DNA from 3 places in the Blautia faecis genome. Region 3 is predicted to be linked to each of the others. Evidence: riboswitches for the same ligand, from Rfam matches in the RefSeq annotation. Region 3 holds a riboswitch; each other region holds the start of a gene.
What was found. A riboswitch is a leader RNA that binds a small molecule or an ion and turns the genes downstream of it on or off. The one in region 3 is predicted to bind tetrahydrofolate.

Region 1 (7,691 bases), on a different contig from region 3:
CAAACGGTACCATAGTCAGATGTTCAAAGCACATAAACTGGCCAAATGAGGTTTTCTCTGCTTTTTTGCATACAAGCAGGTTTTCGTGGCGGATTCCATATTGGTTTTCCACATAGTATCCAGGCTCATCTGATGTGATCATACCCTCTTCCAGTACTGCATTATCTCCCTGAATAATTCTCCAGCGGAAGCTGTTTGGTCCTTCATGAACATTCAGAAGATAACCAACTCCATGTCCTGTTCCATGATTAAAATCCTGTCCCATTTCCCATAACGGACCACGCGCCAGATAATCCAGATTTACACCAGTACAGCCATAACGGAATTTGGCATTTCCAAGGTTCAGCATGCCACGTAAAACAGCGGTAAAATATTTCTTCTGCTCGTCATTCACAGAGCCCATAACAATTGTGCGGGTGGTATCTGTAGTACCTTCGTAATAGTGTCCGCCTGTATCTGCCAGAAGGAAATTGCCAGGCTCAATGGCAATATCTGTCTCTGGTGTTGCAGAATAATGGTTGATTGCAGCATGAATGCCATAAGAAATAATGGGGTCAAAGCTGTTGTCGATAAAGTTCTCCTGCTGGGCACGGAAGCTGTACAGCTTCTCTCCTGCACTTAACTCTGTTATTGGAATTTTGCCAACATTTTTCTTTAGCCAGCAGATGAATTTGGTAAGCGCAACTCCGTCTTTGATATGAGCGATACGTTCATTTTCTACTTCTACTGGATTTTTAATTGATTTTGGAAGAAAAGTCAGGTTGGCTTCATCCAGAATCGTTACTTCCTTCGGAATACTGTTTACCAGACGACAGTTGGCTTTCTTTTTACAAAGAAGAACTGTCATGTCTTTCTCAAATGTTTTTACATATTCATAAATGCTGTCATAGGGCAAAATGGTTACGCCATCCTTAGATAATGCGTCCAGAATTGAAGCCGAAAATGCTTTTTCATTTGCAAACAGCCTGATTTCTGTTTTGGTCATGACCAAATAAGAGAGAACAACCGGACAGCAATGTACATCGCCGCCACGAATATTCAGCAGCCATGCAATGTCATCCAGAGAAGTCAGTACAAATCCATCTGCACCTTTCTCTTCCATTGATTTACGGATTCTTCCACATTTGTCAGCACGGGATTCGCCTGCCCATTTTACATCCAGTTCCATAACCGGTTCGCAGGAAAGTGCCGGACGATCTTCCCAGATTTCTCCTACCAGATCAGAATCCGTCTGAAGAGTGGCTCCTTTTTTTGCAAGAAGTTCGGCCAGTTCATCTGCTTCTTCGGCGCTGACGGTTCTTCCGTCAAAACCAAGGCACATTCCCTCGCCTAATTTTTCTTCCAGAAACTGGTGCACAGTGGGAACATCTGGTTCTCCCATTTTAAAAAGCTCTACACCCGTTCCCTCCAGCTGTGCGGCCGCCTGGATGAAATATCTTCCATCTGTCCACAATCCAGCCATATCCTGCATGATGACTGCTCTGCCGGCAGATCCGGTAAAACCTGTAATATATTTTCTGCACTTAAAGTATTCTCCTACATATTCAGATGCATGAAAATCATCTGTGGGAACAAGATAAGCATCTATTTTCTTCTCTGCCATTACTTCCCGAAGTGCGGTGATTCGTTCTTTAACTGTCATAAAACTGACTCCTTCCAGTGAATTTTGTCTATTCCTATTATAATATCCACGTTACCTTTTCGCAACCTGTTTAAGAAAAAACACTTTTCTATTCCCAAAAGACGTGATATACTAACTTTCGAAATGAATGATATGCAAAATAGGATTTTATGCGTCAAGTGTTCGGTGAATGGGGAGTTGTCACTGAAACGAAAAGCACGTCTTACGGTATATTATCCGCACCCGTTGCAAGCACTATAAGAGGGATATCTCATATTGTGTCAGAGCCTGCCTGAAAGGGATTTTCTACAAGACGCACGTTGCGATTTGTGGAAACGTTTTTTAACAGACTCAAGGGAATGTTTTCGACATACATTCTATCACAATTGGAGATATCCTTTTTTGCGTATTAAGCAGGCAGATATTCGAATTCGAAAATCCTTCCCCGGTTTTATCAAAAAAGGATAGTCTCCGCAATCAAATACAAAGGAGGTTATTTTTAATGGTTGACAAACAAAAAGTAGAACAGGCCATCCGCCTGCTTCTGGAAGGAATCGGTGAGGATATTACCCGGGAGGGACTGATTGATACTCCCGACAGAATTGCACGTATGTGCGAGGAAATTTACGGTGGTCTCGATCAGGAAGCAGATCCCCATTTACTGAAGCAGTTTCCAGTAGAAAATAATGAGATCGTATTGGAAAAAGATATTACTTTTTACTCTATGTGCGAGCATCATCTGATGCCTTTTTATGGTAAGGCGCACCTGGCTTATATTCCCGATGGAAAAGTCACAGGATTAAGCAAGCTGGCACGTACGGTAGAGGTTTATGCCAGAAGACCGCAGATCCAGGAACGCCTCACAGTACAGATTGCGGACGCTCTGGAGCGTGCCCTCTCTCCGAAGGGAATTATGGTTATGCTGGAAGCAGAACACACCTGCATGACCATGCGAGGCGTTAAAAAGCCAGGAAGCAAAACAATTACGACTGTAACCCGCGGAGCCTTCAAAGAAGATAAGGAGCTGCAGAAAATGTTCCTTTCCATGGTCGGAAAATGAGCAGTTCTTTTTCTGAAACAAACCGTATTTCTTTAATCTGGCGGCATCCCCTTTATCAAAAGCACTGTAAGAAAATACAGGAGCTTGAAAAAGATCGTATTTTCTGCAGACATACGCCGGAACACTTTCTGGATGTTGCCAGGCTGATGTATATTTATTCTCTGGAAAACAAGCTTAATCTGTCCAGAGAAATCATTTATGCCACTGCTCTTCTTCATGACATTGGCCGTGCGCAGCAATATCTGTCGGGTATTTCTCATGACATTGCAGGAGCTGAAATAGCCGGAAAGATTCTGGCAGATCTGCATTTTACAGAGCAGGAAAAAGAGGAAATATTATCTGCGATCAGTCAGCACAGGACGGATGGATCTGATAATGTGTTGGCTATGCTGCTATATAAGGCTGATAAAAAGTCCAGAAATTGTTTTTCCTGTTCAGCAGCTTCAGAATGTTACTGGCCTTCTGAGAAAAAAAATCTGACAATTGAATATTAAGCCTTCTAAAAAATCTAACAGAAAGGATGGTTTCTATTTATGAAAATTGGAAATCGTTTTTTTGATACACAAAATCACACTTATATAATGGGAATTTTAAATATTACTCCTGATTCTTTTTCCGATGGCGGGAAATGGAATCATTTAGATGAAGCTTTGCGGCATACAGAAGCCATGATCGCGGATGGTGCGGATATTATCGATATTGGCGGGGAGTCTACGCGTCCCGGACACACGCCGGTCAGTGCAGAGGAAGAAGCTCAGAGAGTTTTGCCCGTTATCGAAGCGGTCAGAAAACGTTTTGACATTCCCATTTCTGTAGATACCTTCAAAAGCAGCGTGGCAGAAAGTGCGATTCAGGCCGGTGCAGATCTGGTCAACGATATCTGGGGATTAAAATATGATTCTGAAATGGGCGCTGTAATTGCCAAATATGATGCTGCATGCTGTCTCATGCACAATAAGTCCAATACAGAATATAACAATTTTCTCATTGATATGCTTTCTGAGACACAGGAATGTGTCAATCTTGCAAGAAAAGCAGGAATCAAAGATGAGAAAATCATTCTCGATCCAGGGGTTGGATTTGGAAAAACATTTGAGATGAATCTGGAAACTATGAATCATCTGGAGCTTTTTAAGAATCTGGGCTTTCCGGTTCTTCTTGGCACCTCACGCAAGTCGATGATCGGACTGGCACTTGATCTGCCTGTAGACCAGCGTGTAGAGGGAACACTGGCTACCAGTGTAATTGGTGTGATGAAGGGCTGTTCTTTTGTGCGTGTTCATGATGTCAAGGAAAACAGACGCGTGATCCAGATGACAGAAGCAATTTTGGGTTGTAATTGAGAGTAAAGAGGACATTCGCAATCCGCTTTGCTACTTGCTCATGAACGCAGTCGCGAAGCGACTGCGTTCAAATTCCTCAAAATTGTAAATAGCCAACAGAAAGGAACAACTGTTATGGATGAAACCAGATTTGATAAAATAGAAATTAAAGAACTGGAAATTTTTGCCAACCATGGTGTCTATCCGGAAGAAAATGTACTTGGACAAAAATTTGTTATTTCTGCCACCCTCTTTACCCACACACGTCAGGCCGGGTTAACGGATGATCTGTCTGCTTCTATCAATTACGGAGAAGTCAGCCACATGATTACAGATTTCACCAGAAAACATACTTTTAAGCTTCTGGAAGCACTTGCAGAAAATCTTGCAGAGATGCTGCTCGACTCTCTTTCCGATCTGGAACAGATCACACTGAAAATTGAAAAGCCCTGGGCTCCTGTTGGTCTTCCACTGAAAACCGTATCTGTGGAAATCACAAGAAAATGGCATACTGCATACATTGCTTTTGGCTCTAATATGGGAGATAAAAAGCTGTTCATCGACAATGGGATACGTGGTTTGAAAAAAACAAAAGGATGCCGGATAGAGGCCGTTTCTGATTATCTTGTAACAGAACCTTATGGTGTTACCGATCAGGATGAATTTCTGAATGGAGTTTTGAAAATGCGTACCCTTCTTTCACCGGAAGAATTGCTGGAACGTCTTCATCAGCTGGAACAGGAGGCAAACCGGGAACGTATTATTCACTGGGGTCCTCGTACTCTGGATCTGGATATTCTCTTTTATGATCAGGAAATCATTGATACTGCAGATCTTCACATCCCCCATCCGGATATGCAGAATCGTGACTTTGTGCTGGCTCCTATGAACCAGATTGCCCCTTACCTCAGGCATCCTGTACTAAATCAGACAATTTCACAGCTTTTAAATATTCTTCTTTGCCGCTAAACGAACATGTCGCCTACCGGCTACATCACATATGAAAGTCAGCTGTTCCGCGCCTATAGCACTCCCACAGCTGCCGACCGCATTCGTAATCCGTGCTATCACGCCACCGTACGGTTCCGTATACAGCGGTTCAACCAACTTAACAAGTGACAATCTAACATTGGGGCTGCCGGAAAACAGGCAGCCCCTTGTGTAATAATTCGCATCTGCTGTCAGGAAGTGAGACGCTGTCCGCAATATTCACAGTTGCACAGGCGGCCTTTTATTATCTGATTCTTTGCACCGCAGCTGGGACAGGTAACTGTAATATAAATCTTCTCATTCACACGTCTGTTTGGTGCAGTAATCAATATATAATTTTCTTCTCTGTCTATCTGAATATTTCGAATATACCCTTTGGCAATCATTTTTTCCAGTTTCCTTACAGCATCTTTTCCCATCTCAGTCTCAAACTTCTCAAATGAGAGCGTGCTCTGGGCATAAGATTCAAACCAACAGGCTATTTCTCTGGCTTTTTTCTTCTTCAATGCTTTCTGGATTTCCCGGAAGGTGGGATACAAAAATAACAATCCCAGTATAATCTCCGTTGCTGCCATTCCCCAGCATCCTTCACCAATATATTTCTCTGCTGCGCCAATAGCTCCCAGAGTAAAAAGTATACAGAAGCCACAAAGAACCCATTTCAGTTTTCCTAACACTCCTGTTTTTTTATTCTTTTCTGTTAAAAAATCATTCATGTCTGTTTCCTCTTTCCCCAATTAATCAATCTCTGTTATATACGAAAGCCTGTTTAAAAAATCATTCCTGCAATCTGCACACCCTGATGAATCTTCTGTCAGCATATACCAAAATCCGTCTGTCAGCCAGCTCCCAGCAAAAGCCACGCATCGCCTAACGGATCGTAATAATAAACCACATTATCTCCTGCCGCATAATATTTTTCTTTTGTAAAATGTTCCTCATGATCTGTCCCTATAACAAATACCGGACAGTTTCTTCCCTCAATATACTCCTCCGTACCGGTATACCACAGGGACATTCCAAGACCAAGGTAATAACTAACTTCGTCTATTTGCGCAATCAAGTCCCTGGCAATATTTATATCCAATGAATAATCATACTCTGATTGATACTCATCCCAATCATAATATATTGAAAAATCATAGCAGTAGGCTTCCGCTGCAAGGTGTCCATCCTTTAGCGATACCATAGGATGGTATTGCACACTCATATTCTGCTTCTGCACAGAAACCATTACATTGGAAAAAATCTCGCTCATATTGCAGCGCAGGATAATGACTTCATTTTCCTGCCCCATATACCATGGATTGTTCAGATCTTCCAAATATTCCCCTTCTTCCGTAACCTGAGTCGGATAAATACTGATCTTACAATCAAGTCCTGGAACAATAGCATAGATTTCATAACCTCCTGCATCAACAACAGTTCCATCCTGCAAAAAAGGATAAGCCGCAGCCAATTCTTCCTGCCTGGTATATTCAAGTATCTCTGATGTATCTGCATTTTCATAAGTGTAGCCCAGAAATGCCATTCCAGCCTGGCATTCATTTTCTCTGATAATGTCTTGCAAAATTGCCAGATTCTCTTCTGCCCCAGAAGTTTGGGCAGATACTTCTCTCACACATTCACCGTAGTTACTAAAAGAAAACAGTACTGCGCAAACACATACAGTAATAGAAAATTTTTTCATACTTTCAGCTCCTTCCTGTCAGAATATGCCTATGCCTTTCTATTTCAGTGTGGTTACAATCAATTTACTTTCCAACGCAGCTGCTATCAGATCTTCCTTACAGCTATATCCTGCCTTGTCAATCATTTCCTGAAAATTCCATCTTACCCCGGAAGTCGAACAATCCATTTTCCTTGCAATCTCCGAATAGGACATCCCATGAATATACAAACGCAGCATCTCCAGTTGTCTTGGACTGATATCACCGCTTGTGATCCAGTTAAGTTCCACCTTTGGCGTTATATCCGGAAATACACGCTCACCATTTAAGGTTCTGTAAATCACACTCCGTATATCCTCTTCACCGTGATCTTTATACCAGAGACTGTCCGCACATCCGCTTTTTGCTCTTTCCAGCACCTTGGGATCGATCAAAGACGTAACAACCAATACCTTTGTATATGGGTACTTTTCCCTGATCATTTTTCCGGCGCTCAGCCCATCGTGATTATGAAATGTCTGAACATCCATGATTACAAGATCTATTACTGAATAATCACAGATTTTTACAGCTTCACGGGCATCCGAAATTGTCTGAACATGTCGAAATTCCGGATCCTGCATAAGAATATATTCAAAATACTTCTGCATGATCTTCTGATCTTCTACTATCAGTACACGTACCATCCAAACTCATCCTTTCTGTCAGCGGCATCTTCAATATCAGACAAAACTCAGGGACAAATAAAATTTGCATTGTGCAGTTCATTGATTCGGCTGCTTTTCTCAGTGCAGACAAACCACCGCCTTCTTCCGCATTTTTTTCAGGCGCATCTCCATCATTGGTGATCCGGATGTTGTATTCATTTGCATATTTGTCTATCTTCACAAAAACAACATTGCCGTGGGCATGTCTGGCACAGTTTGTCACACATTCACGGATTGCTCTGTCTGCCAGAACTCTGTAAGATGGATATAAAGGAAAGTTTCCGCTGATCTGAACCGAAATCCCAAGCTCCTCTGCATGTT
Region 2 (7,691 bases), on a different contig from region 3:
AACATAACCAGTGCAAGTACGACTCCGACTACAGTGCGGAGCCCCTCATAGAAAAACCGCATTTTATAGGTAGCATCCGCTGCTGTTTTCTGTATCTGAATATCAGGAGCTGTAACACGTTCCATAATTGTTTCTTTCAGACAGGCGGGAGCTGAGGATGCATGATCTGTATATTCGTCCGCAAGCTGGTTAAGACAGTAGTCGCAGTGCTTCATATGTTCCAGAAATGCAATGATTTCATCAGTGTTCATCTCTTCATTTTGAAAATTATTCAGGTCATTACTATTGATATGCATTTAATCGCTCCTTTCTGCCAACATTTTTTTTAACATGTTTTTTGCACGATATAGCTGTGTCTGAATGGTCTTAGGGTTTTTGCCTTCTTTTTGCGATATTTCTGTTACGGACATCTGTTTACAGAAATGAGCAATGGCAATTTCCTTGTAAGGACTTTTCAGGCCGCTGCATATCCGAAATACCTGCTGTTCCGAATCAGACTGCAGATACTGTTCCTCTGGGGAAGAATGATTCTCCAGATCAGGAAGCTGTGAGAAATAAATATCTTCCGTTGGAATTGAACGGCGTCCGGCAGCTTTTAGGAAATCAAGGCATTTGCGTACTGCAATTTTGCTAAGCCAGGCTTTTTCATAAAGCCCATCGAAGTGGGCGAGACTTTTGTAGGCAGACAGGAATACCTCTTGAGTGAGGTCTTCTGCATCGAAAGGATTACCTACTGATTTCAGACATATGGAATATATCAGATTCTGGTATTGGTCAATCAGATATTCCAGATATTCTTCCTGTGAAATGTTATCAGCCTCCTTCCTGTCCGTTCTCTAATTATAACGCGACTGCCTGATAAAGTTCTTCAAAAATAAATAAAAATTTTGTAATTATTCAGCTGGTACTATTTTGCAAGGTGTTTTTACTATAAAAGTCCCGGATGGAAACCATGAATGAGCCATGCTTGCATGAGAGAATTCATAGATATCGGATGGGCTAGAGCGTGTTTGAAAAATCATTCCCGCAATCTGCACGCCCCACTTTGTGGGAGATTGCGGTATATTTGAACACGTCCTGAAATGACTAAATACAAAGAAAAAATAAAAATTGCGGGAAGAGCATAAATAGACTATAATCAGTTTCGTGAATAAAAGATAGAAATAAATCCTGCTGTTTAATTTATGAAAGAAGGAGCATTTATGTACGATACAAAAAAGTTATATTATGAAGATGTATATAAAAAAGAATTTACCGCCAAGGTGTTGGAGTGTCGTGAGAGCAAGAAAGGCTATGAAATAATTTTAAACCAGACAGCTTTTTATCCAGAAGGAGGCGGACAGCCCAGTGACACCGGTATATTAGGCGGAATAAATGTTAAGGAAGTTCATGAGAAGGATGGAGAGTTAGTTCATTATACAGATGGGCCTTTGGAAGTTGGTATGGATGTAATAGGAAAAATTAACTGGGGCAGAAGATTTGACCTTATGCAGCAGCATTCCGGAGAGCATATTGTAAGTGGGCTGGTACATGAAGCATTTGGATATGACAATGTGGGATTCCACATGGGAAGCGATGTGATCACCATCGATTTCAGCGGAATGCTGGATGAAGAACAAATGGCCGAAATCGAAGCGAAAGCGAATCAGATTATCTGGGAAAATCAGGAAGTTGAGATTTTTTATCCTACAGAGCAGGAACTTAAAAATCTGGATTACAGAAGTAAGAAAGAGCTTTCCGGATGGGTTCGTATTGTGCGCTTCCCGGGAGCAGATACCTGCGCATGCTGTGGAACTCATGTGACGCGTACTGGAGAAATTGGAATGGTGAAGCTGCTTTCTGTAGTGAAATTCCGTGAGGGGGTTCGTATGGAAATGCTGTCAGGTAAGCGAGTGCTTGATTATCTGAACATGATAAATGAACAGAATCGTCAGATTTCCGTGAAGCTGTCTGCGAAAATGGACAAAACAGCGTCAGCGGTAGCAAGGATTCAGGATGAAAATTTTGCTCTGAAGGGAAGAGTACATGCGTTAGAAGAAGAATTTATCGTTGGCGAAGCTGCTAAATGGAAAGAAAAAGAGAATGTGCTTTTATTCCAGGAAGGAATGGAAGCAGGAAGCGTTCAGAAGCTTGCAGATGCAATTTTACAGGTTTGTAAGGGGCGTTGTGTAGTATTCTCCAGGAATGCAGATGGAAGCTATAAGTATGCTATGGGAGAAAAAGACGGAGACTTACGTCAGTTTACGAAAGAGATGAATGCAGCATTGAATGGCAGAGGAGGCGGTAAGCCTTTCTTTGTACAGGGTTCTGTGCAGGCTTCCGAGAAAGAAATTCGAGCCTTTTTTGAAAATAAATAGCAACTGTTCAGTTCCTTCGCAAAAGCACCTTGCGGAATAGCACCTGCTGAATAGTTGTAATAAATAATAAAAGAGGATTGGAAAAAATCCGTATCAGAGTATGTTTGAAAAAGCATTCCCACAATCTGTACGCCCCACTTTGCGGTATATTTTGCCCGAATTCGGTTGTCGTAGCCTGCTACGACGCCCTCCTCCGGACAAAATCTCCCATAAATTGTGATGCACATCTTGCAGAAGACCTTTTTCAAACACGTTCTGCGGAAGAAAGGAAAAGCTGAATTATTTTTCAAGATAATCAGTGTTATAGGAAGAAATGTTTGGAGAGTGTCATGCGCACCTGATCATGGATGGACTGAATTATAAAGAGGCAATTTCTATTCATAAGGATCATGTAAACGATGAAGTGATACGGAAACATCTGAAAGTTTATGAAGAGCTGGGAATTGTATTTGTAAGAGATGGTGGAGATGCATTAGGAGTATCAGAAAGAGCCAGGAGACTGGCACCGGAATACGGAATTGATTATCGTACTCCTGTTTTTGCCATCCATAAAAATGGACACTATGGATCTATAGTGGGAAAAGGTTTTGACACTATGAAAGAATACCATGTCCTTTTGAAAGAAGCGAAAAACAAAGGGGCAGATTTTATTAAAATTATGACCACGGGACTTCTGGATTTTAATAACCACGGACAGATTACCGGAACGCCTTTAGACAGGAAAGAAGTCCGTGAGATGGTACATATCGCCCATGAAGAAGGGATGGCGGTGATGAGCCATACCAATGGGATTTATGGCGTACAGGCAGCTGTGGAAGCTGGTGTGGATTCGGTAGAACATGGAAATTATATTGATCCGGAAACAATCAGAGAATTAGCTGACAGTGATAGTGTATGGGTTCCTACTCTTGTGACAATTCGAAATCTTCGTGGATGTGGAAGATATAAGGAATCAGTGCTTGATCCTATTATAGAACTGGCCGCAAAGAACCTTCGTCTGGCATACAAGTACCGAGCAAAGGTGGCTCTTGGAAGTGATGCAGGAGCTTATATGGTCTTACATGGGAAGGGCTTAATGGATGAATACCAGGCATTTATGGACATTCTGGGAGAATCCGGGGATGTGAGAGCCTGGCTGGCAGATGGAGAGAAAAGGATTCAGGACACCTTCAGGCGTCCTGAATCTTGATAGATGTATAAATGTTGGAATTTTTGGATTTTGTAGGATCAAAGGTAATGCAGATACCTGCGCCGGATTCCATATTACTGGTGGAGATATCCTTTGCCCCCTCTGTAAAGCAGGTTATGGTTGCGCCATCGCCAGTTTGAAGTGTGACGGTATTTGCTGTATGGCCTATAATTGTACCGCTGACTGAGCCGGTAATTTCCCGGCTTCCAAGAGAATCCGGATCATCACCGGTGACTGCTGTAACAGTAACACCATCCAGTGAATTTCCTTGAAATTGTCCAGTGTAAGTTATGGTTACATAGGAGCCTGGTGCTGTTCCACCTTTAAAGTAAGAAGGAGTCTGAGACAAATCTACATTTATTGTGCTATCAGAGCCAGAGGGAAGAACTGTGAGCGTATTCAGGGAAATATTCTGAATTTCTGCATGAATCTGCTGTTCTTTTGCTGAGTCATCGGCAGGAACTTGTGCAGGATCTGGTGTTGGTGTTGGATCTGGAAGTGTAAGCGGATCAATATCTGAAATGCTTAGTACTTTCAGATGACTGGCATTAAGAGAAGAACTTTGGGTATCCTGACTGGAAGCAAACTTGCCTTTAAAATGAATGTATACCCATACACCGGTACGGATGCCATTCTGATAATATTGTTCTGTTCCAGTGATTGGATAGGTGGCTGTTTTGCCTTTTTTATTTTTTATGGTAATGGTATTTGGAGTCAGACTCTGTACTTCCCCATAGGCCTTTCGTACTTCCAGCTGATTCTTTTTGTGAAAGTCGTCTACTACTTTCAATGCTTTTACAGTGCTGGTATCCTTGTTAGAGAGCTGACCCTCATAAATGACACTGATTTCATCTCCAGTGATCATGCCATCTTCGCATTCCAAAGTTGCTTCAGAAAGATCAAAAACGTAAGTTTGTTCCTGACTTTCCATAGTCAGGGTGGCACCGGTGAAATCCTTAAGGGTTCCTTTGATTTCATCCATATAAACACGCTGTTTGGGTGTTCCTGAAGTGTTCTGTAAGGTGGTTTCACTCTGATCAGATGTAGAAGTATAGCTGGTGATCATATCACCGGCAGTACATCCTGACAGAGAGAACAGTACCAAAGAGCCAAGTAATAGTTTTGTGAAATTTTTCATTGTTGCTTTGTATCCTCCGAATCCGGAAATGGTACAGGAAGAAAATCGAAAACCTCTCGGCAGGCATTCCATTCCTCCGAGTTATCCGGCATACGATAGCCAAGTCCTGTACATTCTGTAGTAGCATTTGTATTCATGTAATTATTATAAAAAACATTGTAAGGATTCTGTAGTGGCGGCTGTTTTTGGCAGGATGATTTGTTTGTGGATTTTATATTCATAGAAACACTCCTTTTTGTCAAATATTTTTCCTATATAAGGGAAGCTATTCTTAGAATATGCGAAAAAGAGGAGAGTATGCACAAACATTTGTCAGTGAACAGTAACGACTAATTGTTACTGTTCACTCCGTGACCAGTAACGCGCTTCGCGATGCACAGAAATCATGCATTCGCATGATTTCGCGCTAAGATTCTCGGGTTTTCTGTGAACTTTGTTCACAAAAAACACTCGCGGAACGTTACCAGTAAACAGTAACGACTAATTTATTTATGTGAATATTATAACAAATACATATTGAAATTTCTATATTTTGTGCTATAATCATTTTAAATAAATAATAGCGAAGTAGGAATTTATGCGTCAAGTGTTCATTGGCTGGGGAGTCGCCGTGAAACGAAAAGCAGCAGGACTGTTTACGATATATTTTCCGCACCCGTTGCTACATGTGAGAACATCTCATAATGTGGAGGGATTATTATTTATGGTAACTACTCTGTTATTTTAATCATTATGGAGGTGTTTTTTTTATGCGTAAAAACAAACAGACATGGAGTGTTAAGACTCTTGTATTCCTTGCACTGCTGGTAGCAATCCAGCTTGTGCTGTCACGCGTTCTGGTAATTGATCTTGGTGTATATCGAATTACATTGGGAACTGTCGCCACTGTATTGGCAGGTCTTTGGATGGGACCTGTAGCTGGTGGTGTAGAAGGTGCTGTTGCCGATATCATTGGATGTTTTATGAAAGGCTATGGAGTTAATCCACTGATTACTTTATCAGCAGTTGCCTGGGGTGTGATCCCCGGACTGGCTGGAAAACTAATGGCTGAAAAGAACAGAAAAGTAAAGACTGTTGTTATGTGTGTCGCAATTGCAGTCTCTGGCGTAGTGGGAACACTTGGACTGACCACTGCAGGACTGGTAATGATCGGAGCAAACTTCTATGCAATTATGCCAGGACGTCTTGTACAGTTTGCAATCATGACTCCAATCTACTGCGTACTTACCAGTCTTCTTTATTTCAGCCCGCTTACAGGCATGGTTGTAGGAAACATAAGACCTGCTAAGCTGGAGAAGAAGACCGTATAAATGGCAGCAGTCCAGGATCTGAATTATATACAAAACCCCAAATTAAATAATATGGCATAAGATGGATTATGAAGCAATGCACTTACTGGAAAGTTGATTGTTTGAGAAATCAACTTGTTGAATAAGTCAAAAAATACGATTCCCAAATAAAAGGCTGTGATCAGGATAAACACTGATCGCAGCCTTTTTTAAACATGCTCTGAAAAGTTTTCAGTTTGTATGTGTCTGAACCCGGAACCAATAGGTGTAGAGATAATGAAGTCCAAGTGATTCATAAAGATTGCGTGCTGGAGTGTTTCCCTCTACTACCTGAAGATAGGCCTTAGTTGCGCCTTTCTTTTTTCCTTCTTTTAGAAGTGCAGTACAAATCTGACGAGCATAACCCTTGTGTCTGAAATCTTCGCGAACATGGATAGCGTACAATCCAATATAATTTCGATCCAGAATGCCAAGCCCGGTTGCAATAATTTTTCCGTTACTCCAGATGGAGGCGCATACGGTGTCTTTTACAATGGCATGATACATGGATGGAACTACAGCACGGTGAACAGGATTAATGGTGCCTTTCAGATCAAAAAGACTTTCAATCCAAATATCTGGAATATCGTCAGTAAGAGTTACCAGATCGCAAGGCGCAGAAAAATCTGCTCCATCCAGTGAGGCTGCCATAACATTTGTTGTATGCTGGATTTCGTAGTTGCGGTTTTCCAGAAGATAATCAAAATCCGGAGAAACCAGAGGACTGATCTTAAAAATTGCAGGGCTGCCCAGTCGGGCATACTCTGCTTCGCAGAAAGAAACCTTTTCCCTCCAGGAAAGGGTAGAAGTTCCGAACTGCTCCACACTGTTTGTTCTATGTGTATAAAAATAGGAAAAACGGAGAATCCATCCATCATAAAGCTCCATTTTATGGGAGGGCCATGCATTTAGTGACATATCTTCAATTTCTTTAATGATTTTATCCATAAAAAAACCTTCTTTTATAAGTTTAGGGTCATTATACATAATTGTATCCAGCAATGCAACTGAAAATAGTCTGTTATAAGACAGATCGCTTTTTACACATCTTGCAGAAAGCCTTTTTCAAACACGCTCTAGTACATCGTTTCGTAAATAACTATACCAATCGCGTAAGATGTGAATTCGAGTGTGCAGGTATAAAAACGCAGGCGTAGCGGGCTACGCCGAGGCTTTTATACCTGTGCAATCGGATTCACAGACAAGTGAGTGGTATAGTTATTTCGAAAACGATGTACTAGTACGGTGAATAGCCGCAAATTAATTTATACAATCTGTCTGCCAGAAATTTTTGTCCCTGCTCAGTAAGGTGAATCCCATCTGTAGTAATTTCTGAATATCCATAACGACGCGCCTTTTCATTCAATTCCTCATGCAATGTAAGATAAGGAATTTGAAACTGTTCTGATAGCTGGTGGATCATTTGTGATATTTTCTGGCGAAAAGGAAGCCAGGTTCTATAACAGGCAGGCCAGGGAAAAAGAAATGGCTCCATTAAAATAATGCGTGAATTTGATTTTGCTAATATTGTTATAAGATCTGCATAGCATTTGTAAAAAGAAAAAAGCATATTCCTCTGCTGAAACGGTGTTCTGTCCGTATTCATTATTAATCCAATATCATTAATTCCGATTAAAATTGTTATAATATCACTTGTAAAATCAGAATCACCCTGAATT
Region 3 (7,691 bases):
TGCGTAGAAATTCATCACATATAAGATATAAGCTTTTAAATTTTTCATTTCGTTCACCTCTTTTCTTAACTTACAAGTGCATTATAGATCACCTGAAAGCGGATTACGTGCCAAATGAAAAGAAAAAACAGACAAAATTTGCAGAGGAGAGAAATTATGTTTCCGGTTTATGAAGAGAAAAAAGAAAACCTGCATTTACATTCCCGCATTGCCAGACATGAATCCCCTCATCTGCACAATTCAGTTGAATTCATCTATCTTACAGAAGGATGCTTGGAGCTTGGAATGGGCCAGGAACTCTTTCACATGAAGGAAGGTGATTTTGCAGTCCTTTTTCCGGAAGTGATCCATCACTGCCAGGTCTTTTCAGGAGAGAATAATAAGGCATGCTATCTGTGGGCGCAGCCCATACTTTGCGGACAATTTGCTTCTGTTATGCAGAAATACTGTCCGAAAAATCCTGTAATTAAAAAGCCGCAGGTCCACCGGGATATTGTAAATGCAATTCGGTGCCTGAAGCTCGATAAAAAGGAGCAAAATCCTAACCTTGTTGTGGAACAGGCTTATGTGCAGATCCTTTTGGCCAGAAGTATCCCGGCATTTAACTTACAGGAAAAGAGCAGTGTGGAGAGCAATGATATCATTTATCAGACGGTCTCCTATATTGCAAAACATTTTAAAGAAGAAATGTCCCTGGAAAAGATGGCAAGAGATATGGGAGTAAGTAAATTTACACTTTCGCGTGTCTTTTCCGGAACTTTTCATAGAAATTTTAACCAATATTTAAATGAACAGAGATTAAACTATGTCTGTGTTCATTTAGAGTGTACTGACAAAAGCATTACGGACATTTCCATGGATGCAGGATTTGAAAGTCAGCGGACTTTTAACCGGGTTTTCAGGGAACGCTACAAAATGACACCAAGAGAATACCGGAATCTGTACAGAGAAAAGTTTGTTCTGCAAAATGAAATCATATAGAAAAGAGAGGATAAAAATATGCTGAGTGAGAGTATTGCAAAACTGGTACAGTATGGAGTCGAGACGGAACTGATACCGGAATGTGAGAGAAATTACACAACAAATCTTCTGCTGGATGTATTTTACGAGGATGATTACACTGCACCGGAACAGGAATTTCAGAACATTGAGCAGCTTGTAGGCGGTTCTATTTTAAGCCATGACCATTTCCAGGGAGGACATTATACCTTCGCAATGGCTAAGGCACCGATTGAAAAGCATGTGACCATTCCTGGATTTAAGGATGTGGAAGCGGGAATTGTAAAGTGGCCGTTATCAGTGCTCCGTATCCGTCATAAAAATCCAGAACGGTTGATTGACCTTGCAACACATGTGCTGCAGGCATGGAGAGGTTATACAGATGAAGCAGCCTTTGTATTTGCCAATACGGACGGAGAGCCACATAATACTATAACCCCAATTGCCCGTAAAGTGGGGGATGTATACGAGCTGGATCTGACACTTCGCAATAATATTACGACGAAAGAACATCCACTTGGTGTATATCATCCACATGCACAGTACCATCATATTAAAAAGGAAAATATCGGGCTGATCGAGGTAATGGGGCTTGCAGCTCTTCCGGCCAGATTAAAAGAAGAGCTGGAGCTTTTAGAGGAATACATTTTATCTGGAAAAGATATTTCTTCAAATGAAAAAATAACAAAGCATGAGGACTGGGTGAAAGAATTGCTGGAAAAATATCCGGATATTAATGCAGAGAACATTCATGCAATTCTTCAAAAAGAAGTAGGACTGGTGTTTGTTCATGTGCTGGAAGATGCCGGAGTTTATAAATGCACACCAAAAGGAAGAGAAGATTTTATGCGTTTTGTGGACTGTTTATAGGACGTATTCTGACCGTGATTATAATGAATGCTGTAGTATGAAGTACAAAACTACAGAACAAGAAAATATTTTATAACAGCAGTTGCAGCCGGTATCTCATGATATATAAAATGAGAATATCGGCTGCTTTTCATTATTTTTACCCCTAAAAGGTAATCTTCTGAAAACCAAAACTGTAGTTTGGATCTCAACTGAAAAAAATTAAATTTTTTTGTTACCATCCACTATTTTTTACGATATATAATATGAATGGAAATATTTTTATTCAAAAAGGCGCCTTATCTGTTGCTGGTCAGATTATGGACAGTGACTTTTAGCTTAAAGAAACCCGGAGGACAACCTGTAAATGAATGATGATGAAATTATAAACCTGTTTTTGAAAAGAGATGAGAATGGAATTATAGAATTAAGTACTAAGTATCATCCCTATTGCTACAAGATTGCCTGGAATTTATTGGCAAATAGAGAAGATGCCGAGGAATGTCTGAATGATACCTGGTTTTCAGTATGGTCACAGATTCCTCCTACGCATCCTCCTGTATTGGCACACTTTTGCGGTCGGATTACAAGAAATCTTAGTATCGACCGTTTAAGGAAAAAGTTTGCAGGCAAGCGCCCGGATGTTCATATGGCAGATGTTATAGAGGAAATGGATCAGCTAAATGTAACTTATACCGTGGAAGAACAGCTGGCGGAAAAAGAACTGATGGAAACCATAAATCGTTTTTTGGAAGAAATGTCTCCAAAGGACAGAAATATTTTTGTACGAAGATACTGGTTTTTAGATCCTGTTTCTGCAATATCCAAAAAGCATCATATGTCAGCGGGAAGCGTGAAAATGAATTTATACAGAAACCGGAAAAAGCTGTTGAAACTGTTGGAAAAAGAAGGAGGACGCATATGAAAAAATTTGATTTTTCAAAAGAATTTGGTAATATTGATCCGAAATATATAGAGGAAGCAGAGCGGGAATGGAGTGAAAAAAAGGAAAACCGGAGGCCAAAAGGGTGGAGCAAAGCAGCAGCTGCCTGCGTGATCGTCACCTTGGGTTCTGTTATCTTTTCTAATCCACATATCCAGGCTGCAATAAAAAATATTACATTGTCCATAGGAGAAACCCTTGGTTTCCCCAAAAGCATTGAATCTTATACGGAAGTGTTGAATACCTCTAAAGAAGACAAAGGAATTACTGTAACATTAAAAGAAGTTGTTTTGGATAATGGGGTTCTGTTAACAAAGGTGCATGCAGAAAAAAAATCTTCCGGGCAAAAGGGCACGGATGATGGTCAGGATGCCTGGACCTTTGCCAATACACAGCTTGACATTGATTATCAGAAAACTACAATAAATGGACAGAAAATTGAAGAATACGAAAGCGGACACTATCTGCCGTATTCGGATGAGGATTTACTAAATATTGGACTGGATGAAAATGTCTATGATGCTGTTCTGGAATCCCGCTTTTCCCTTGGTGGGGATCTGGGAGAAAATCCGGAAGTACATTTGGTACTTGGTGCCTATCAAAATGAAAATCTTGGCGAAGATTATTTTGCAGAGTTTGAGTTTGATTTTTCTATTCCCCATGCGGAGCTTATGAAACAGACAGTTCATAAAAAGCTGGAAGATGTTTCTGTTAAAACAGAAGAAGGAACCGTAAAATTAACAGACTTTTCCATGAATAAACTGCAAAGTATAATTACGGCAGAAATTCCGGAAGAACTTGAGGAAAAGCTGTATAATGGTAATGAGATGATGCTTATGGGGACAGACAGTAAAGGAAATCAGGTACAGTATGAACTGCGCAGTAATTCAGCAGATGGTAAATCTCAATGGAGTTTTAAAACCAGTTTCTGGGGCATGTATCAGCTGGATTCTGACGGTCCGGTTCTTTTACTTCCGGATATTGACAGCGATTATCTGGAATTACAGCTTTATACCAGAGAGCCTTATATGGCTGCTGCAGACACTGTCTGGGTTGATGACGATTTTGTAGAAATTGGTGAGACTACAGAAGAAGTAGAAGAAGTTCCAGAGGATACTTTGGAGGGAGAGAATCCGTCAGATGCAGAGGAGCCGGTTGAAACTCAAATTATCGGAGGGGCAGATGCTCCCACAGAAGTAAGGCTTCAAGACGATACAGACCAGAAAGAAAATACCGACGCAGCAGATAAAACGGATGAAGATTATGGAACCGAAGAAAGCGCATATGATGGAACTACAGGTGAAATCACTGCAGAATCTGACTGGACACCTGTCGGTGAAAAAATAAGGATTCAGATTAAGTAGAGAAACGTGAATCTTCTTAAAAAATACCATGTCAAAGAAGCTTTGCATACCTGTTTTTTTCACTGTAAAAGGTAAATTGCTTTTCATTTGGCAGAATTTTTTATATAATCCAAGTGAGAAGCAAAACCGATAGGAAGAACAGGAGCAGAGCAAATATGAACATTGGAACGCAGATATTAAAAATACGAAAAGAAAAGGCGCTGACCCAGGAGGGATTTGGAAAAATATTTCATGTTACCAGACAGACTGTGTCTAATTGGGAGAATGAAAAGAGCTTCACGTTCATGGAAAAACAAATTCGTGCGATTTGACCAGATTTTGGGGAAAGCTGTTGTAAGATACTATCCTTCTTTTAAGTGGTTAGGATAATAAGAAACGCGAATATCAGTGGCTTATTTAGTACTGGAATATTCGCGTTTTTTATTTGATATCGCAAAGTTTTTATATTTTCAAATATATGTAATCAGTTGGCAGCCGGTTTTCTAAAAAGATTAAAAATTCCTGTCTGCTCAATCAATCTTGTGATGGTAAAGAAGATAAAGGAATCGATTGGCCACATGATCAAGTTCTTTACAGTACGCATTGGGAGGATTGCAAGGAATCCTTTTCCGTAGAGCATGTCCAGCCATAAGGTATTTAACAGAACATTTACAATCAGAACGACAACCAGTTTTGCAATCAGCACGCGACGGAAAGTGAGCTTATGTTTGTAGTAAAAACATCCATAAATAAATGCCGCGAGCATTGCGTTAAAGGTGAACCCAAAGAAAAATGGACCATCAGGGCGGATAAAGAATTTCACAATATCCAGCACACCGGCAAACAGACATCCGGTAATGGGTCCAAACAAATAATCAGCAATCTGGTTTGGGATACCGGAAAATCCAATTTTTACATAGGGACCGATATTGATAGAAGCAACTGAATTTAAAATCAGTGCCAGGGCAGCAAGCATTGCACAGACTGCCAGTGTAGAAGTGGTTTTCAGCTCTTTGGCTGAGGTGAGAAACATGTTCTTTGTTTTCTCCATAAAAAAATTACCTCCTTTTCTTTTTTCGCTCACAATAGGAGATAATTTATGGATTCATATTTATCTTCTGTTGCAGCGAGAAGCAATCCACGAACCGCAAGATTTCTCTTTTCGTCCTCCGGCAACTCTCCATCCGGAAGGCACTTTACGCTCATGAATTTACTCTGCATTACTTTACATGGGGCAGTATATAGCAAATTATTGGAAAAAGCAAGAAAAAAATATATAAAAATATAAGTTTTTGCAATTAAGAAAACAGACAAGAAATCGTGGCATTTTCTCCATATTTTCTAAAACTTTGTCCATATGTTTTTACAAAAATCAGACTATAATAAAAGAAAAAACCGTTCAGGAGGAATCATTATGGCAATTTTAGTTACAGGTGGTGCTGGTTATATTGGAAGCCACACGGTAGTGGAGCTTCAGAATGCAGGATATGATGTTGTGGTACTGGACAATTTAAGCAATGCAAGTGAAAAAGCACTGGACAGAGTATCAAAAATCACAGGAAAACCAGTGAAGTTTTATAAGGCAGACATTCTGGACAGAGATGCTTTAAATGATATTTTTGACAAGGAAACTATTGAGTCCTGCATCCATTTTGCAGGTTTGAAGGCAGTTGGAGAATCTGTGGTTAAGCCCTGGGAGTATTATGAAAATAACATAGCAGGCACTTTAACCCTGGTTGATGTAATGAGAAAACATAATGTGAAAAATATTATTTTCTCTTCCTCAGCAACTGTATATGGAGATCCGGCACAGATTCCGATTACAGAAGAATGCCCAAAGGGACAGTGTACGAATCCGTATGGCTGGACAAAATCCATGCTGGAACAAGTGCTTACCGATATCCAGAAAGCAGATCCAGAATGGAATGTTATGCTTCTTCGTTACTTTAATCCAATTGGCGCACATAAGAGTGGAACAATTGGAGAGAACCCAAATGGCATTCCCAATAACCTTATGCCATATATTACACAGGTAGCAGTTGGTAAGCTGAAGGAACTTGGTGTATTTGGAAATGATTATGATACTCCGGATGGAACTGGTGTAAGAGACTATATTCATGTTGTGGATCTGGCAAAGGGGCATGTAAAAGCGCTTAAGAAAATCGGGGAAAATCCTGGGCTTGCGATTTACAATCTGGGAACCGGAAAGGGCTATAGTGTTCTTGATATTGTAAAGAATTTTGAAGCTGCAACTGGTGTGAAAATTCCATATGTGATCAAACCTCGCCGAGCCGGAGATATTGCAACTTGTTATTGTGATGCATCTAAGGCAGAAAAAGAGCTTGGCTGGAAAGCAGAGAACGGTATCCGTGAGATGTGTGAAGATTCCTGGAGATGGCAGTCTAATAATCCGCAGGGATATGAAGAATAGGATGTATATTTAAAATAAGAGAGCTGTAAGATGCAGCCCTCTTATTTTTTTGAATAATTGACCTTATGTTATAAATGAACGCATTTTTTATCCTGAAATGTTCTATTTTTTAAAATTCTACAATTTTGTGCATGTTTTGTTAAATGTTGTTTATGTAATTTTGGGAAAGATAAAGATATAATTATATTCGGATTAAGGAAGTACGAAAATAAACCTGAAAAAACAGGAGAAAGAGAAGGAAAACATGGAAGAAAAAAGATATTTGAAATGGTACAACAAAGTCGGATACGGTTCCGGAGATGTGGCTGGAAATGTGGTATATGCATTCCTTTCCACCTTCGTAATGCTCTATCTGACCAATACTGTTGGATTGAACCCGGGTATTGTAGGAACATTGATTGCAGTATCAAAACTGTTTGATGGAGTGACCGATATTTTCTTCGGCTCTATGATTGATAAGACAAAAACAAAAATGGGAAAAGCAAAACCCTGGATGCTGTATGGTTATATCGGCTGTGCAGTTACTTTGATCGGTGTATTTGCAATTCCGGAAAGTCTTGGACAGACAGCGCAGTATGCATGGTTCTTTATTGCATATTCCCTGTTAAATGCAGTGTTCTATACAGCAAATAACATTGCATATTCAGCTCTTACAGCTCTGATTACCAAAAACAGCAAAGAACGTGTAGAAATGGGATCTTACCGTTTTATCTTTGCATTTTCTACCAGTCTTTTGATCCAGTCTGTTACTATCAAGTTTGTTGAGATTATGGGAGGGGGAGCTGCTGGATGGAGAATTGTAGCAATCATTTATGCCATCATTGGACTTATTATAAATACAGTTTCTGCATTATCTGTAAAAGAGCTTCCAGAAGAAGTCTTAAACGAAGATGCATCAAGCGCAGTAGATGAAAAATATAGCCTTATTGAAGCTGCAAAACTGTTATTTTCCAACAGATTTTATATTATGATCTGCGTAACCTACATTCTGCAGCAGATTTATTCCGCAATGCTCAGTATGGGTATTTATTACATGATGTATGTATTGAAAAACGAGGATCTGTTCCCGGTATTTTCCTGGGCAATCAATATCCCGTTAATCATTGCACTGGTTATTACACCATCT

Region 1: another riboswitch for tetrahydrofolate. It lies ahead of folE (GTP cyclohydrolase I FolE); the one in region 3 lies ahead of PGQ38_RS16815 (folate family ECF transporter S component).
Region 2: another riboswitch for tetrahydrofolate. It lies ahead of PGQ38_RS06715 (folate family ECF transporter S component); the one in region 3 lies ahead of PGQ38_RS16815 (folate family ECF transporter S component).

The regions. Positions count from the first base shown of each region.
Region 1 covers NZ_JAQDKY010000033.1:2,228-9,918, forward strand. The annotation lists gene PGQ38_RS14140 (aminopeptidase P family protein) at 1-1,642, opposite strand, end outside; THF riboswitch at 1,776-1,872, shown strand; gene folE (GTP cyclohydrolase I FolE) at 2,124-2,681, shown strand; gene PGQ38_RS14150 (HD domain-containing protein) at 2,678-3,175, shown strand; gene folP (dihydropteroate synthase) at 3,215-4,024, shown strand; gene folK (2-amino-4-hydroxy-6-hydroxymethyldihydropteridine diphosphokinase) at 4,139-4,972, shown strand; gene PGQ38_RS14165 (hypothetical protein) at 5,185-5,709, opposite strand; gene PGQ38_RS14170 (hypothetical protein) at 5,832-6,683, opposite strand; gene PGQ38_RS14175 (response regulator transcription factor) at 6,723-7,349, opposite strand; gene PGQ38_RS14180 (sensor histidine kinase) at 7,297-7,691, opposite strand, start outside.
Region 2 covers NZ_JAQDKY010000009.1:89,977-97,667, forward strand. The annotation lists gene PGQ38_RS06685 (hypothetical protein) at 1-296, opposite strand, end outside; gene PGQ38_RS19790 (RNA polymerase sigma factor) at 297-809, opposite strand; gene PGQ38_RS20495 (DUF6783 domain-containing protein) at 894-1,211, opposite strand; partial or broken gene PGQ38_RS06695 (alanyl-tRNA editing protein) at 1,203-2,315, shown strand; partial or broken gene PGQ38_RS19795 (DUF6783 domain-containing protein) at 2,237-2,545, opposite strand; gene PGQ38_RS19800 (DUF6783 domain-containing protein) at 2,462-2,635, shown strand; gene PGQ38_RS06700 (amidohydrolase family protein) at 2,671-3,546, shown strand; gene PGQ38_RS06705 (hypothetical protein) at 3,527-4,684, opposite strand; gene PGQ38_RS06710 (hypothetical protein) at 4,681-4,905, opposite strand; THF riboswitch at 5,246-5,347, shown strand; gene PGQ38_RS06715 (folate family ECF transporter S component) at 5,434-5,994, shown strand; gene PGQ38_RS06720 (GNAT family N-acetyltransferase) at 6,205-6,960, opposite strand; gene PGQ38_RS06725 (SGNH/GDSL hydrolase family protein) at 7,250-7,691, opposite strand, start outside.
Region 3 covers NZ_JAQDKY010000047.1:7,722-15,412, forward strand. The annotation lists gene PGQ38_RS16790 (AraC family transcriptional regulator) at 157-981, shown strand; partial or broken gene PGQ38_RS16795 (UDP-glucose--hexose-1-phosphate uridylyltransferase) at 1,156-1,869, shown strand; gene PGQ38_RS16800 (RNA polymerase sigma factor) at 2,216-2,773, shown strand; gene PGQ38_RS16805 (DUF4179 domain-containing protein) at 2,770-4,155, shown strand; gene PGQ38_RS16810 (helix-turn-helix transcriptional regulator) at 4,311-4,466, shown strand; gene PGQ38_RS16815 (folate family ECF transporter S component) at 4,619-5,185, opposite strand; THF riboswitch at 5,257-5,354, opposite strand; gene galE (UDP-glucose 4-epimerase GalE) at 5,549-6,565, shown strand; gene PGQ38_RS16825 (MFS transporter) at 6,810-7,691, shown strand, end outside.